DNA from 3 places in the Pseudomonas sp. NFACC46-3 genome. Region 3 is predicted to be linked to each of the others. Evidence: predicted binding sites of a transcription regulator. Region 3 holds the regulator's gene; each other region holds the start of a gene.
The links. The regulator sigma-54, encoded in region 3, starts transcription at its own class of promoters, with help from an activator protein. The targets are predictions, from matches to a motif close to ANTGGCATNNANNTTGCTNT.
Positions count from the first base shown of each region.

Region 1: the regulator sigma-54 is predicted to act here: its motif matches at 4,740-4,759, upstream of BM300_RS19780 (sigma 54-interacting transcriptional regulator).
Region 2: the regulator sigma-54 is predicted to act here: its motif matches at 1,622-1,641, upstream of glnK (P-II family nitrogen regulator).

Region 1 is NZ_FOTH01000020.1:107,352-113,112, forward strand. It holds gene BM300_RS19750 (GTPase/DUF3482 domain-containing protein) at 1-571, shown strand, start outside; gene BM300_RS19755 (2-thiouracil desulfurase family protein) at 764-1,255, opposite strand; gene BM300_RS19760 (2OG-Fe(II) oxygenase) at 1,258-1,890, opposite strand; gene BM300_RS19765 (DUF2059 domain-containing protein) at 2,032-2,775, shown strand; gene BM300_RS19770 (phospholipase BipL) at 2,870-3,817, opposite strand; gene BM300_RS19775 (DUF6436 domain-containing protein) at 3,926-4,501, shown strand; gene BM300_RS19780 (sigma 54-interacting transcriptional regulator) at 4,904-5,761, shown strand, end outside.
Region 2 is NZ_FOTH01000013.1:94,652-100,412, reverse strand. It holds gene BM300_RS15155 (sensor histidine kinase) at 1-1,150, shown strand, start outside; gene BM300_RS15150 (accessory factor UbiK family protein) at 1,169-1,429, opposite strand; gene glnK (P-II family nitrogen regulator) at 1,843-2,181, shown strand; gene BM300_RS15140 (ammonium transporter) at 2,215-3,549, shown strand; gene BM300_RS15135 (secondary thiamine-phosphate synthase enzyme YjbQ) at 3,768-4,193, shown strand; gene sutA (transcriptional regulator SutA) at 4,296-4,619, shown strand; gene BM300_RS15125 (HAD family hydrolase) at 4,827-5,531, opposite strand; gene xerC (tyrosine recombinase XerC) at 5,528-5,761, opposite strand, start outside.
Region 3 is NZ_FOTH01000031.1:35,238-40,998, forward strand. It holds gene lptB (LPS export ABC transporter ATP-binding protein) at 1-473, shown strand, start outside; gene BM300_RS24290 (RNA polymerase factor sigma-54) at 638-2,131, shown strand; gene hpf (ribosome hibernation-promoting factor, HPF/YfiA family) at 2,208-2,516, shown strand; gene ptsN (PTS IIA-like nitrogen regulatory protein PtsN) at 2,529-2,993, shown strand; gene rapZ (RNase adapter RapZ) at 2,996-3,853, shown strand; gene BM300_RS24310 (HPr family phosphocarrier protein) at 3,869-4,144, shown strand; gene BM300_RS24315 (ZIP family metal transporter) at 4,396-5,286, opposite strand; gene BM300_RS24320 (superoxide dismutase) at 5,315-5,761, opposite strand, start outside.

The DNA of each region.
Region 1 (5,761 bases), on a different contig from region 3:
GCAGCGCTGCGTCGAGGCCCTGCTCAAGCTTTACGCTTTTCGTCCCCAGGACGCCGCTGCCAGCGATCTGCCGCTGCTCGACGGGCGCTGGGGCGATGACCTGTTCAACCCCGAGACTCTCAAGCAACTGGGCGTACGCGTCGGCGGTGGGATCGCGGCGGGTGCGGCGGCCGGGGCTGGCGTGGATTTGCTGGTGGGCGGCCTGACCCTTGGCGCCGCCGCCCTGGCCGGGGCCATTGTCGGCGGCACCCTGCAAACCGCCCGCAGCTATGGCAACCGGCTGATGGGCAAGCTCAAGGGGCAACGGGAATTGACCGTGGACGACAGCGTGCTGCGCCTGTTGGCCCTGCGCCAACGCCAACTGCTGCAAGCCCTCGACCAGCGCGGCCATGCGGCGATGGACAGCATCCGCATCGCCACACCCCAGGACAAGACCTGGCGCGAGGGCAAGCTGCCCGACGCCTTGAACAAGGCGCGGGCGCATCCGCAGTGGTCGTCGCTGAACCCTCAACCGCGATTGAGCCAGGCAGAACGCCAGGAACTGATTGAGCAGTTGGCTGAGCAGCTCTAGACACCTCCTGCCTGAACCGTGGATAGGGTGGCCACCGTTTGTGGCGAGGGGATTTATCCCCGCTGGGGTGCGAAGCAGCCCCAAAACCTGACACCTCGGTTCCTCAGATTAATAGCGCTCAACCATTTTGGGGGCGCTTCGCACCCCAGCGGGGATAAATCCCCTCGCCACAAAAGGCTGCGCCGACAATCGTCAGCCGTCGATCAAGGCCTTGAGGGCCGCCGCCGCTTCAGGCAATTCCAGCTCGCTGAACACTTGCACGCCATGGCGCTTGAGCAGCGCCGCCGTCACGCCTTCGCCGCTGACCTTCACACCGCTGAACGTCCCGTCATAGGTCAACAGGTTGCCGCACGACGGGCTGTTGGCCTTGAGCACGGCGATGCGGATGCCGTGTTCGCGCACCAACGCCAGCGCTTGATGCGCACCGGACAAAAACTGCGCACTCACATTTTCGCCGTCGGTGGTGATGACCAGTGCCTGGCCGTCGAGCACTTGCCCGCCCTGCCCGCCAGGAATCTCCGCCGCCGCCCGAGGCGTAGGCAAACCGCCGGCGACTTCCGGGCACAGCGCCACGATCCGGCCTTCGTCGAGCCATTGCTGCAATTGATCGAACGGCCCACTGGCGCCGCCGTCGTAGCGCACGCGATGCCCGAGCAGGCAGCGACTGACCAGGATCTTTTCCATCTTCAGAACAACTCGTTGCCGCGACGGCGGAACCAACCGGTCAAGGACAGGCGATCACGCGTGGCCGGCAGTACTTCATGGGGAATGTCCCCCGACAGGAACACCACCAGGCAACCGCCGATGGGCACCACGTCCTGTTCCAGGCTTTCGTCCAGGTACATGCGCAACTGGCCGCCGTGTTCCGGCAACCAGTCGTCATTGAGGTAAAGCACCGCCGACACTGTCCGTCGGTCGTCATCGCGGAAGCGGTCGACGTGCTTGAGGTAGAACGCGCCAGGCGGATAGAGGGCGAAGTGGCTTTCGAAGTCTTCCAGGCCCAGGAACAACCCGCGATTCATCGCCTCGCGCAGGCTGTCCATCAGCGCCAGGTAATGGTCGCAGGCTTGCGCCTGGCCGGGTTCGATCCACTGAATGTGATCACCCCGGATCCCTTCGCGGATCTCCGAGAACGGCCCGCGCCCGACCGCTGCCGGGGCCAGTTCGCCCTCGGCGGCACGCTGGCGGCATTCGGCCGCCAGGGCGCGGGTCAGCGCCTCCGGCAGGAAGAGGTCCTGCTGCGACCAGCCGCGCTCGGCCAGGTCGTCGACGATACGTAACAGCAGCGGGTGATCAGAAGGTATTTGCATGGCGCGCATAGTATGCCTGTGCCTGTAAAACCAACAGCGACGCTCGGCAGGTTTTTTGCCGCCAGATAGCACCGTCGTACGAACTTGATACGAATTCTCGACAAGACCCCACACCCCACGGAGAATAGTCGGCTGCTGACAGGAGTCCCTATGCGCCGTTTGCTTTTCTCACTGTTGATGTTCTGCGTTTTGCCCGCCTGGGCAGACAGCTACGACCAGTTGTACAAGGTCGCCGGTTGGCCGGAACAGCGGGCGCATTTCAATGACGCCTTGAGCGCCGCCCAGCAGCGCTATCAGAGCAGCCTGCCGCCGGCGGTGTTCCAGGCCCTGGTGAACAACAGCAATCAACGTTTCGCCCCCCAGGCCATGGACCAGCGGGCCGAGGCGCAAATGCGCAAGAATTTGCGTGACCCCAGCCCGGCCCTGAGCTTTTTCCAGTCGCCCCTGGGCCGCAAGGTCGTGGCGGCCGAGTTGCTGGCGACCCGGCGTGATCAATTGGCGAAAAACGCCAAGGGCCTGCCGAAGATGCCAGCCAGCGACAACCGCTTGTTGATCATCGGCCACCTGGCCCAGGCCCTGCCCGCCCGCGAGGCCGGCGCCGAAGTCAGCCTGGCGATCGCCGGCGTGGCGGCCGACAGCCTGAGTTCGATGATCCCGGGGCTGCTGGGCGGCGGCCAGGCCCAGGGCATGCTCGACAGCCAGCGCCAGCGGTTAATGGAACAGATCGGCGCGGACCTGAACAACACGCTGCTGTACGTCTACCGTGACCTGACGGATACCGAGCTGGAAGAGTTCGCCACCTTCGCCGAATCGACCGAGGGCCAGGCTTATTATCAAGCGGCCCTGGCGGCGATTCGGGCGGGGTTGGCGGTGGGGCAGAATCTCGGGCAGTAGTTCAGCGCCGCCATCGCGAGCAAGCTCGCCCACATTGGATCTCGCAGCTCAACACTCTGTGGGAGCGAGCCTGCTCGCGATAGCAATAGCCCGGTCACCGCCGAACCCGGCTCATCCGCTTCGTCAAAAATCCAAACATCTCCTGCCGCAAAGCCAGCGCCTCATTCGCCAAGTGATGGCGTCCCTCGGGCAACATCAACACCTGCGGCCGATCGAACTTGCTGCGTAGCACTTGCAGGTTGTGCACCCAATCCACCGTCATGTCCGCCTGTCCCTGCACGATCAATGGCTGGCGCGGGCTGCTCGGGGCGGCTTCGATACGCTTGATCCATTGCCCCAACGCGCCCACCCAGGCGGTGGGCAGGCGTAGTGGTTGCAGCGGGTCGGCTTGCAGGAACGGCAGGAAGTCCGGGTCGGTGGAGTTCTCGCTGAAACGTCGGGCAATCCCCCTTACGAAGGGTTTGAGCAGGTAATAACTCAGGCGCGACCAGCCCCAGGCCCGTGGCCGCACCAGGGGTGACAGCAGGATGACCTGGCCCTGGGCCGGGCTCTGTGCGCCCTGGTTGAGCACGTGATCGACGACAATGGCCCCGCCGGTGCTTTGCCCGCACAGGTGCCAGGGTTGCGGCAGGTCGAGTGTCCCGGCCTCGGCCAACAGGCCCTGCAGGGTGGCCTGGTACTCGGCAAAATCCTCGATGCTGGCGCGCTCGCCACTGGACAGGCCGTGGCCCGGCAGATCACAAGCGATCACCGCGAACTTCTGCTCCAGAGCCCACTCGATCAAGTGGCGATACAGCCCCATGTGATCGTAATAACCGTGGAACACAAACAAGGTCGCCACGGCTTTTTCCGGCCACCAGACCTGGCTGACCAGCTCATACCCACCCACCTCGAAACGCCCCAATCCCTTGCGCACGCTGCGTTGGGGAAAGTCCAGGCCATAGAACCGCTGGTAGGCCTGGGCTTGCTCGGACAGGGCTTGCCACTGGGCCAGCGGCTTCAGGCTGGCACGCAGGAGATCGGGGGCGAAAGTGGCAGGCATCAAGATTTCCAGGCATAGGCGCATCGCGCGAAACAGACTTTGTAGGCCTGCGATATTCATCTGTCGCGGCAGGCATGGCAAGCTACGCGGCTTCAGAGGATCGACTCCATGCGCCCGTCCCACCGCACAGCCTTGCTCGCCAGCCTGCTCGCCCTCGGATGCGCCGTCGTATTGTGGATAGCCTACGACTGGTTCCAAGGCCGTTTCCTGCGCGCTTTCAGCCAACACACCGCGGTGTTTTCCGGCGACCCGCTGCGCCTGCCTGCCGATCTGGCCGGCCCCGGCGCAATACGCCTGGTGCATTTCTGGGACCCGGCGTGCCCGTGCAACGTCGGCAACCAGCAACACCTTGCCGAGTTGGTCGATAAATATGTACCGCAAGGCGTCGAGTTTTATGCGGTACAAAAAGCCGGCAGCCAAGGTCAGCTGCCGGCCACGTTGAGCCACTTGAAAACCCTCCCGGCGCTCCCCGGTTCAAGCCAGATTCCTGCAAGCCCGGCCGTAGCGATCTGGGATCGCAGCGGCAAACTGGCGTACTTCGGCCCCTACAGCGAAGGCCTGACCTGCAACTCGAACAACAGCTTCATCGAGCCGATTCTCGAGGCGTTGAGTGTCGGCCGGGAAGTTAGTGCGACACACACGTTGGCGGTGGGCTGTTATTGCCCATGGGCGGTTTCAAACTGACGAATTAACTACAACGCGTATTACACCTACCCCTCTTGGGCGGCGACAAAGTTGAGACTAGTGCTCGCTTCTAGAGCTCTTGCTCAAAGTAAGGGCCTGGGCTGAACCGTTTGTCGGATCCAATTTTTCGAAACGACGCCATCACCGCTCATTTTCGGCCTGTGCCCCATGCCAGACGGGTTGTTCAGGGCATTTCAGCCCGGTTGACCGTTTAGCTGAATCGATTAACAGCGGCCGTGCCGGCATGAACTTTTTTTTAATCTCTTCTCTAAACCTCGTGACCAGCAAAATGTTTATTACTGTGCAGTCGCGCGGCGGCGCCAACTCGAGGAAGTTTCACACGCCTTTTCATCGTTCAACTTGTCGACCCTTCTAACCAAACAAGAAATGGAATCGTCAGTGATGCAAAAGCTGCTATGCGCTGCACTTTCCAATCCCTATAAAGAAGATGCCCTCAACCTCGAGGCGTTCGTCCAATGCGTCGCTCCGCTCATGATCGATGTGTTGCTGCGCGGCGAGACGGGTACCGGTAAAGACACGCTGGCAGAAAAGATCCATCGCATGTCCGGCTGCTCCGGCAAGTTCGTGGCCATCAACTGCGCCGCCATTCCCGAAACCCTCGCCGAGAGCCAGCTCTTCGGGGCCAACACCGGCGCATTTACCGGGGCCAGCCAAAATCGCGCGGGGTTCGTCGAAGCCGCACATAACGGCACGCTGTACCTGGACGAAATCGACAGCATGCCGTTGGGCCTGCAAGCCAAGCTGCTGCGAGTCCTGGAATCCAGGACGGTCCAGCGCCTGGGCTCGACCCAGAACATCCCGGTGAACATGCGAGTGATCGCCTCCGCCCAGTGCCCGCTGGGAGAAATGGTCGAACGTGGCGAGTTTCGCAGGGACCTTTATTTTCGCCTGAACATCATCAGCCTCAAGCTGCCGCCACTGCGCAGCCGCAAGGAGCGCATCGTGCCGCTGTTCCAGTCGCTGGTGCGCCGGGAAGCCCAGGCACTTGACCGGCCCTACGTCGCGCCGTCGCCAGCGCTGTTGCGCCAACTGCTCGGCTACGCCTGGCCTGGCAACATCCGCGAGCTGCAGTCCGCCGCCAAGCGGTACGTACTCGGCTTGCCGGCACTGCCCCGCGCCGAGCAACTGGAACACAGCAGCTCGACACTCAAGTTGAAAGAACACCTGCAGCAGTTCGAAAAAATCCTCATCGAGGACTGCATGCGCCGCCACCATCATTGCATCGACAAGGTCATCGCC
Region 2 (5,761 bases), on a different contig from region 3:
CATCCCCTTCACGCTCCTGTACTTTATCCACAAGCGCAAGGACGTGCCGTTCGACTGGATGCTCGCGGCCTTTGGCGTGTTCATCCTGGCCTGCGGGACCAGCCATGTGATGGAGATCCTGACCATCTGGCAGCCTTATTACTGGTTGATGGCGCTGGTCAAGGTCATCACTGCGATTGCCTCGGTGATTACCGCCATCCTGCTGGTCCGGCTGGTACCGGCGGCCCTGAAGATCCCCAGCCCGCAGCAATTGGCCAAGGTCAACGACGAGTTGCGCGAGGCCCAGGCCGAACTGGTCACCACCGCCCGCCGCGCCGGCATGGCGGAGATCGCCACCAATGTGCTGCACAACGTTGGCAATGTGCTCAACAGCGTCAATGTGTCAGCCCAGGTCCTGTACGAGAAGGTGCACACCTCCAAGGGGCCAGGGGTGGCCAAGGTTGCCCAGCTGATGAAGGAGCATCCCGATGACCTCGGTGACTTCATCAGCAGCGACCCGAAAGGTCGCGCGCTACCGGACTATCTCGACAAGCTGGCCGACGCGCTGGCCGTCGAGCAGCAGGGCATGATCGCCGAGTTGGCGCAGTTGACCCGCCGCATCGACCACATCAAGGAAATCGTCGCCACCCAGCAGTCCTACGCCGGCAACGCCAGCGTGCTGGAGCCGGGCTCGTTGCGTGAGCTGGTCGAGGATGTCGTGCGCATTTGCGATGTGTCCCTGGCCCGCCACCACATCACGCTGATCAAGGAGTTCAGCGATATACCGCAAATGCCACTGGACAAGCACCGCGTGCTGCAGATCCTGGTGAATCTGATCAACAACGCCAAGCAGGCGCTGGACGCCGGTGTGAACCGGCCACCGCAGATCATCCTGCGCCTGAAGGTCGTTGACGATAGGCGCGTGTGGGTCGAGGTCCAGGACAATGGCGAGGGGATTGCGCAGGACAATCTTGCGCGGGTGTTCGAGCACGGCTTCACCACGCGTGTCGACGGTCACGGCTTTGGTTTGCACAGCTGTATTCTGGCTGCGCACGAGATGGGCGGCGATCTGACGGCGCAGAGCGCGGGGCCGGGCCAGGGCGCGCTCTTTATCCTGGAGCTGCCGCTGGCACTGACCCCGGAGCCGTTTCAACACGCTGCGAGTGGTTGAGTGGCCCGCAGGGGCTGCTTATTCCTGGGCCGGAACCAGTCGCGCTTCCAGCTCTGCGACCTTGGCCTCCAGGCTTTCGAGCCGCGCTCGGGTCCGGGCCAGCACGACCATCTGGCTGTCGAATTCTTCCCGGCTTACCAGGTCCAGTTTGCTGAAGCCGCTTTGCAGCAGGGCTTTGAACTGGCTTTCGATTTCGCTTTTTGGCAGGGGGGTGTCACCACTCAAGAGGCGGGAGGCGTGGCCGCTCAGGGCGTCGAGGAGGTCTTTGGGCGCAAGCATGGCAGGTGTCCTGAAAACAATGGCGGGCAGTGTATCACGCAGTGTCTATAGTCAATTCGCAAGCCAGGGATGCACGCTTTTCGCGCATGGATCTGGGCATCGTTGCACTGTTGTTGTGCGTATCGCTGCGGTTCATGGCGCAACGCACGTCGAGCAGGTGGCCAAGAGACTGAAATCAGAGGGTTTGATGCAGATGGCAAGGTTTCTGCTTAGAGGCTGATGACCCATGCACTGATGCAGTCGCTGTGACGAATGCAGTGCAGCAGGCGAAACGGGGAGTTTCGTCAGGATCGGTTAACTGGCACCTGTCGGGCAACTTGGGCCGACGACGCGTTACAAAGCCAGGCACTGCGCTTAGACTTGAGTCGGGTTTGTTTTCCTGGGGCAAGTCCACCAATTCGGGAGAAAGTTTCATGAAGCTAGTCACTGCCATCATCAAGCCGTTCAAGTTGGACGACGTGCGCGAGTCGTTGTCCGAGATCGGCGTGCAGGGCATTACCGTTACTGAGGTCAAAGGCTTCGGTCGGCAGAAGGGTCACACCGAGCTGTATCGCGGCGCGGAGTACGTGGTCGATTTCCTGCCCAAGGTGAAGATCGATGTCGCCATTGACGACAAGGATCTGGACCGGGTGATCGAGGCAATCACCAAGGCCGCCAACACCGGCAAGATCGGTGACGGGAAGATCTTTGTGGTCAATCTGGAACAGGCTATCCGCATCCGTACCGGCGAAACCGATACCGACGCCATCTAAGCCGCCAAACCCAACGCCCCAGGAGAAAACAATATGACTCTGCGTAAATTCGCAGGGCTAGGAGCCCTGTTGTCCTTCGCAATGCCTGGCCTGGCCATGGCAGAAGAAGCGGCAGCCCCAGTCCTGAACTCCGGCGACACCGCCTGGATGCTCACGGCCACGATTCTTGTACTGTTCATGACCATTCCCGGCCTGGCGCTGTTCTACGGCGGCATGGTTCGGTCGAAAAACCTTCTTTCCGTGATGATGCAGTGCTTTGCCATTACCGGTCTGATCAGCATCCTGTGGGTCATCTACGGCTACAGCATTGCGTTCGACACCACCGGCATGGAGCAGGGCGTCGTCAACTTCAACTCCTTCATCGGCGGTTTCGGCAAAGCCTTCTTGGCGGGCGTCACACCCGCCAGCCTGACCGGCCCGGCGGCGCTGTTCCCTGAAGCGGTGTTCATCACCTTCCAGATGACCTTCGCCATCATCACCCCGGCCCTGATCGTCGGCGCATTTGCCGAGCGGATGAAGTTCTCCGCCATGCTGATCTTCATGGGCGTGTGGTTCACCCTGGTGTATGCACCGATTGCCCACATGGTCTGGTCCGGTAACGGCGGCCTGCTGTGGGACTGGGGCGTACTGGACTTCGCTGGCGGCACCGTAGTGCATATCAACGCCGGTATCGCAGGCCTGGTGGCGTGCCTGGTGTTGGGCAAGCGCAAAGGCTTCCCGACCACGCCAATGGCACCGCACAACTTGGGTTACACCTTGATGGGCGCGGCCATGCTGTGGGTCGGCTGGTTCGGCTTCAACGCCGGTTCCGCTGTCGCCGCCAACGGCACCGCCGGCATGGCGATGCTGGTGACCCAGATCGCGACCGCTGCGGCGGCGCTGGGCTGGATGTTTGCCGAGTGGATCACCCACGGCAAGCCAAGCGCACTGGGCATCGCCTCGGGCGTCGTGGCAGGCCTGGTTGCCATCACCCCGGCTGCCGGCACCGTGGGCCCGATGGGCGCCCTGGTCATCGGCCTGGCAGCGGGCGTGGTGTGCTTCTTCTGCGCCACTACCCTCAAGCGTAAACTCGGCTACGACGATTCCCTGGACGCCTTCGGCGTGCATGGCATCGGCGGTATCCTCGGCGCGATCCTGACCGGTGTGTTCGCGGCACCGGCCCTGGGTGGCTTCGGCACCGTGACCGATATCGGTGCGCAAGTGTGGATTCAATTCAAGGGTGTGGGGTTCACGGTGGTCTACACCGCGATCGTCACCTTCATCATCCTCAAGGTCCTGGACGCCGTCATGGGTCTGCGTGTCACCGAGGAAGAAGAAGCGGTGGGCCTGGACCTGGCCCAGCACAACGAACGTGGCTACAATCTGTAAGCACACGCACACGCAATAAAAAATGCCCGGTTCGCCGGGCATTTTTTTGTCTGGAATTTGTCATTGCTCAGAGGGCGCCCCGGTTTTTCCGACGCCTTTTGTTGTGGATGCGACATGGGTTTTTATACCGCCAAAGGCTTACACCGAAGCAAGAATATTAGGCCCTTTGTTTTTTCCCAGAGCGCGCTAGAATGCGCGCCGAACGTGCGGAGATCTGTATGTGGCAACAGACGCTGATAACCCTGCGGGCAAGGCCTCGGGGCTTTCATCTGGTGACGGACGAGTTGCTTGCCGGCCTGCCTGAACTCCAGGCGTGTCGTGTCGGTCTGTTGCATCTGTGGCTGCAGCATACCTCGGCTTCGTTGACCATCAACGAGAACGCCGATCCGGCGGTACGTCGAGACTTCGAACGATTTTTCAATCGGCTGATCCCACAAGGAGCCGCCGATTATGAGCACAACGACGAAGGCCTGGACGACCTCCCGGCGCACTTCAAGGCCAGTGTGCTCGGTTGTCAACTCAGTCTGCCGGTCACGGCAGGGCGGCTGGCATTGGGTACCTGGCAAGGTGTTTATCTGGGCGAGCACCGTGATCACGGCGGTGCTCGTAAAGTCCTCGCCACCTTGTACGGTGAAGGGGCATAACCGCTGATTGCCGGCGGATGTTGAATTTTTTCTGGCAGCCTTCGAACAGATGGCGAAGCTGGGCTATAACTAATCTGCTTTTCGCAAGTCATGAGGTAGAACATGAGCGACGATGATCTGGAAAACGACGACCTCGAAGTAGGTGACGAAGACGAGACCGAAGAAGGCCTTGAAGCGGCGGCGGAAGACGTTGCCGACGACGATGGGGCCGATGTTCCGGTTCCTACCGCCAAAGGCAAGGCCAAGGCGGCCGTTTCGGTCGACGAGTTGCCGAGCGTAGAGGCCAAGAACAAGGAGCGTGATGCGCTCGCCAAGGCCATGGAGGAATTCCTGGCCAGGGGCGGTAAGGTGCAGGAAGTGGAGGCCAACGTGGTCGCTGATCCGCCCAAGAAGCCTGACAACAAGTACGGCAGCCGCCCTATCTGAGTATCGGCTTCATTGCTTGCTGAAAAAGCCCGCCGTCGCTGCGGGCTTTTTCATGGGCGCGATTCCATTCCCAGGCCAGGCACAATCCCTGTGGGAGCGAGCTTGCTCGCGATAGCGGTGGGTCTGTTGGCATTGATGTTGGATGTGCTGCCGTCATCGCGAGCAAGCTCGCTCCCACAGAGGGCTTTGGCGGCTGTGAAGCAGGGTTCAGCGCTGGCGATGCCACCCTGCCAATAACCCTGGCAGTTCGGTCAGGCTGCGGATCTCCGCATCCGGTGCATGGTCGGCCTCCCAGGCCTTGCCCGTCGGGTTGAACCACACCGCGCGCAGGCCGGCCTGCTGGGCGCCGGCGATGTCATCGCCGGGGTGATCGCCAATGTGCACGGCGGTCTGCGCCGTCGCGCCGCCGCGCAGCAAGGCCTCGTGGAATAGCCGCGCGTCCGGCTTGGCGATGCCGATGTCTTCAGCACACAAGGCGAACTTGAAATAGTCCGCCAGCCCCAGGCGGCGCACATCGGCGTTGCCATTGGTGACCACACCGAGGGCGAAATGATTGGCCAGGATCTCCAGGGTGGGCTGCACCTCGGGGAAAATCTCCAACTGATGACGGGCGTGCAAGAACGTCTCGAAGGCCTGGTCTGCCAGCTCAGAGGCTTGCCACTGGTCGTAGCCGGCTTCCTGCAGGGCGCGAAACAGCACCCGTCGGCGCAGGGCGCTGATGCGGTGCTTCAGCCCAGGCTCCTCGCGCAGCACTTGTTCGCGAATCGAAAAAAGATGCTCCACCGGCACGCCGCCCAGGTTCGGCGCGTTGTCGGTCAGCCATTGGCGGAGTATGGCTTCGGCGCTGGCGATCACCGGCGCGGTGTCCCACAGGGTGTCGTCCAGGTCGAAAGTGATGAGTTCGATGGTCATGATTCGTCGCCCTTGGTGCGTTTGGCCCTGGGGTGGGCACTGTCATAGACCGTCGCCAGGTGCTGGAAATCCAGGTGGGTGTAGATCTGGGTGGTCTTGATGTCCGAGTGCCCCAATAGCTCTTGAACGGCGCGCAGGTCCTGGGAGGACTCCAGCAAATGGCTGGCGAAGGAGTGCCGGAGCATGTGCGGGTGCAGGTTCTGTCCCAGCTCCCGTTCGCCGGCAGCCTT
Region 3 (5,761 bases):
AAGAAGCATCGATCTTCCGCAAACTGTCGGTTGCCGACAACATCATGGCGATCCTCGAGACCCGCAAGGAACTCGACAAGGCCGGCCGTCGCCAGGAGCTGGAAAGCCTGCTGCAGGAATTCCACATCAGCCATATTCGCGACAACCTGGGCATGAGCCTGTCCGGCGGTGAGCGGCGTCGCGCGGAAATTGCCCGCGCCCTGGCCACCGCACCGAAGTTCATCCTGCTCGACGAACCGTTCGCTGGCGTGGACCCGATCTCGGTAGGTGATATCAAGCAGATCATCCATCACCTCAAGGCCAAGGGGATCGGCGTGCTGATCACTGACCACAACGTGCGCGAGACGCTGGATATCTGTGAAACCGCCTACATTGTCAACGATGGCCAACTGATCGCCGAAGGCGACTCCGCAGCCATCCTGGCCAATGAGCTGGTCAAGGAAGTGTATCTGGGCCATGAGTTCCGCCTGTAATCACAAGTGTCTGGCGAATTGTCCGAGCGTCGTTTAATTTTATTGTGGCGACGCTCTAGGCAAACACTTCAGTTTCAGGCATATAATTTGCTTAAGTTTGGCGCTTCGGCGCCCTGTAGTGGATGGCGCATGTGCGCCGGCTAATAAGGTGTTAAGCCCCTGCCATGAAACCATCGCTAGTCTTGAGAATGGGCCAGCAGCTGACGATGACACCGCAGCTGCAACAGGCCATCCGCCTGCTCCAATTGTCGACCCTGGACCTGCAGCAGGAAATCCAGGAGGCCCTGGAGTCCAATCCGATGCTCGAACGCCAGGAAGAAGGCGACGACTTCGACAACACCGATCCGCTGGCCGACAACGTCGAGCAGAAGACCAACACCGAAATCCCGGAACCGACCTACCAGGAAACCGCCCCGACGGTGGACAACCTCGAGGACGGCGAATGGAACGAACGCATCCCCAACGAACTGCCCGTGGACACGGCCTGGGAAGACGTCTACCAGACCAGCGCCAGCAGCCTGCCAAGCAGCGATGACGACGAGTGGGACTTCACCACCCGCACCTCTGCGGGCGAAAGCCTGCAAAGCCACCTGCTGTGGCAGTTGAACCTGGCGCCGATGTCCGACACCGATCGCCTGATCGCCGTGACCCTGATCGACTGCATCAACAACCAAGGCTACCTGGACGAGACCCTCGAAGAAATCCTGGAAGCCTTCGACCCCGAGCTCGACATCGAGCTGGACGAGATCGAAGCCGTCCTTCATCGCATCCAGCAGTTCGAACCGGCCGGCATCGGCGCCCGCAACCTGGGCGAGTGCCTGTTGCTGCAACTGCGCCAGTTGTCCGCCAAGACGCCGTGGCTGGCCGAAGCCAAGCGGCTGGTCACCGATTACATCGACCTGTTGGGCGGCCGCGACTACAGCCAACTGATGCGTCGCATGAAGCTCAAGGAAGATGAGCTGCGCCAGGTCATCGAACTGGTGCAGAGCCTCAACCCGCGCCCCGGCTCGCAGATCGAATCCACCGAACCCGAATATGTAGTCCCCGACGTGATCGTGCGCAAGCACAATGATCGCTGGCTGGTGGAGCTCAACCAGGAGTCGGTGCCCAAGCTGCGGGTCAACGCCCAGTACGCCGGCTTTGTGAAGCGTGCCGACACCAGTGCCGACAACACCTTCATGCGCAACCAGTTGCAGGAAGCGCGCTGGTTCATCAAGAGCCTGCAAAGCCGCAACGAAACCCTGATGAAAGTTGCCACCCAGATCGTCGAGCATCAGCGCGGCTTCCTGGAGTACGGCGATGAAGCGATGAAACCGTTGGTCCTGCATGACATTGCCGAGGCAGTGGGCATGCACGAGTCGACGATTTCCCGGGTAACCACCCAGAAATTCATGCATACCCCTCGGGGTATCTATGAATTGAAATACTTTTTCTCCAGCCACGTCAGCACCTCCGAAGGCGGCGAATGCTCATCCACGGCCATCCGCGCGATCATCAAAAAACTGGTGGCCGCGGAAAATCAGAAAAAGCCGTTGAGTGACAGCAAGATCGCTGGTTTACTGGAGGCACAAGGCATTCAGGTGGCCCGCCGCACCGTCGCCAAATACCGCGAATCCCTCGGGATCGCGCCTTCGAGCGAACGCAAGCGGTTGATGTAACAGGCCACGCCACAGCGTTCCAGTGGCAGGCATTTCTGCCTGCCGCTTTATGCACTGGCAACGAAGGAGAAGCTGTATGCAAGTCAACATCAGTGGACACCAACTGGAAGTGACCGAACCCCTGCGCACCTACATCGGCGAAAAACTCGACCGATTGGAGAGGCATTTCGACAAGATCACCAACGTGCAAGTCACGATGAACGTCGAGAAGCTGCTGCAGAAAATCGAAGCCACGCTGCATATCCCCGGCGGAGAAGTGGTTGCCAACGCAGAGCACACAGACATGTATGCCGCGATTGACCTGCTGACCGACAAGCTGGATCGCCAACTCAAAAAGCATAAGGAAAAGACCCAGAGCCTCCTCCAGGGCGCAACCGGTCGTTAACCCCCCCAATCCATGATCCGACTAGAAACCATCCTGACCCCCGGCCGTTCCCAGGTGAACGCGCCGGGCGGCAGTAAAAAGAAAGCCCTCGAACACATTGCCAACCTGATCCACCGCGAGGTTCCGGATCTGGAAATGCAGGACGTCTTCGAGGCCCTCGTTGCCCGTGAAAAACTCGGTTCCACCGGTTTTGGCAACGGCATCGCCATTCCCCATTGCCGCCTCAAGGGTTGTAGCGCGCCGATCAGCGCGCTGTTGCACCTTGAAACTGCTATAGATTTCGACGCCATCGACGGCGCCCCGGTCGACCTGCTGTTTGTATTGCTGGTACCGGAAGCGGCGACCGATGCGCACCTCGAGCTGCTGCGCCAGATTGCCAGCATGCTGGACCGCAAGGAAGTGCGCGAAAAACTGCGCAGCGCACCGAGCAACGAAGCCTTGTATCAGGTTGTCGTGGACGAACAGAACGGTCATTAAACATGCGCATGATCATTGTCAGTGGCCGCTCCGGCTCCGGTAAAAGCACGGCCCTCAACGTGCTTGAGGACAGCGGCTACTATTGCATCGACAACCTGCCCGCCGGCCTGCTGCCGGAACTGGCCGAGCGCGCCCTGATCCACACCGAGTTGGCACAGCCGCTGGTGGCGGTGTCGATCGATGCACGTAACCTGCCAAGCCACCTGTCGCGCTTTCCTGAACTGCTCGAGGAAGTGCGCAGCCGGCATATCCAATGCGACGTGCTGTACCTGGATGCCGATGAAGAGACACTGCTCAAGCGTTTTTCCGAAACCCGCCGACGCCACCCACTGAGCAATGCCAACCGTTCGCTGGCCGAAGCCATCGAGGATGAAAGCCAGCTACTGGGGCCGATCGCCGACCTGGCAGACCTGAAGGTCAACACCACGCACCTGAACCTGTATCAGTTGCGCGACACCATCAAGCTGCGCCTGCTCAACCAACCCGAGCCGGGCACGGCGTTCCTGGTGGAGTCGTTTGGTTTCAAGCGTGGCATGCCCGTAGACGCCGACCTGGTGTTCGATGTGCGCTGCCTGCCCAATCCTTATTGGAAACCGGAATTGCGCGCTCAGTCCGGGCTCGACCAACCGGTGATCGACTACCTGGCCGCCCAGCCGGATGTCGAAGAAATGTACCAGGACATCTCCAGCTACCTGCTCAAATGGCTGCCCCGCTTTGCCGCGAGCAATCGCGCCTATGTCACGATCGCCATCGGTTGTACTGGCGGTCATCACCGCTCCGTCTACCTGACCGAACGCCTGGGTCAACTCCTGCAACAATCCCTGAAGAACGTCCAGGTTCGCCACCGCGACCTCAGCTAAAGGATTCACATCGCGATGCCTGCTCAGGAAATTGAAATCATCAACAAGCTGGGTTTGCATGCCCGAGCGTCGGCCAAGTTCGTCGGAGTCGCGGGCCAGTTCAAGGACACCACCATCAGGGTGGGTCGCACACCCGAGACCGCGGTCGACGGTAAAAGCATCATGGCGATGATGATGCTCGCCGCCGGCAAGGGCACCAAGATCCACCTGCACACTGAAGGCGATCGAGCGCAGGAAGCGATGGATGCCCTGGTGGACCTGATCAACAGGTACTTCGACGAAGGCGAATAACCCCCCTGTGGTGAGGGGATTTATCCCCGCTGGGGTGCGAAGCGCCCCCCCCAAAAAAAGCTCTATGCAATCAACCAGGGCCACCGCGAGAGTAGGTTTTGGGGCTGCTTCGCAGCCCAGCGGGGATAAATCCCCTCGCCACAGATTGATCCTGCCCCACAGATTGTCCCCCCTGCCACACAGATTGATCCCTGCCCCACAGATTGTCCCCCTGCCACACAGATTGATCTCTGTCCCACAGACTTTCCCTGTCACGCCAACGCCGTATCCATCACCATCATCAGGCAAAACCCCACCAGCAACCCGAGGCTCGCCAGCTTGTCATGGCCATTGCGGCGCGATTCGGGAATGACCTCGTGAGTCACCACCAGCAGCATCGCCCCGGCCGCCAGCGCCAGCCCCAGGGGCAGCAGCATCTCGGCCAGGCTCACCAACCAGGCGCACAACAGCGCAAACACTGGCTCGACCAGCCCTGACGCAGCGCCAATCACGAACGCCTTGAGCCGCGACATCCCGGCCGCAGCCAGCACCAGCGCGATCACCAGCCCTTCAGGGACATCCTGCAAGGCGATCCCCATCGCCAGGCTGTCGGCATCGGGCATGCCGCCACCCGCCGATACGCCAACGGCCATCCCCTCAGGAATGTTGTGGGCCACGATGGCAAACACGAACAGCCAGATCCGCGGGGCAATGATCGGACGTCCGGGCGCCTCTACCAGCCTTGCAGGGCTGGCTGACACTTTACGGTCGACCAGGTACAGCCCGAATGCCCCCAGCAGGATACCGAAGCTGATCAGGCCACTGGCCGCCCAAGGCGTGAGCCCCAGCTGTTCGGCTGCGGCAATGCCCGGCACGATCAGCGAAAACGCCGTCGCGGCCAGCATCACGCCAGCCCCGAAACCGAGTAACGAATCACTCACGGCCTGGGGCATGCGGCGGATCACCAGCACCGGCACAGCGCCCAACGCCGTGCCCAAGGCGCAAAGCCCACCGCCCTGCAGGGCACGCAACAGTTTCGGCTCCAGGTCCAGCCACGCCAGGCCCTGGGCTACCAGCAATGTCATCCCGGCCAACAATAACAGCGATCCCAAGGCGTAGCGGAACATCCGTCCGCTCCCTATCGCCAGCGTTTCAGTATCCATAGTCAGCCTTGGATTGTTTATGAGGCACTCAGGCCAGCGCAGCCTGGTAACGGCGTGCGACTTCCGGCCAGTTGATCACGCTGTAGAACGCGTTGATGTATTCTGGCCGACGGTTCTGGTACAGCAGGTAATACGCGTGCTCCCAGACGTCCAGGCCCAGGATCGGCGTATGGCCGTTCATCAACGGGCTGTCCTGGTTGCCGCTGCTTTCCACCACCAATGTCTTTTGCGGGGTCACGCTCAACCAGGCCCAACCGCTGCCGAAACGGGTCAGCGCCGCCTTGGTGAATGCTTCCTTGAACCGTTCGAGCCCACCCAGTTGCGCTTCGATCGCGGCGGCCAGGGCCCCCTCTGGGTGTCCACCGCCCTGGGGCGCCATGACCTCCCAGAACAACGAATGGTTGGCATGGCCGCCGCCCTGGTTGATCACCGCGGCCCTGAGGCTTTGCGGCAATTGCTCGATGCTGGACAGCAG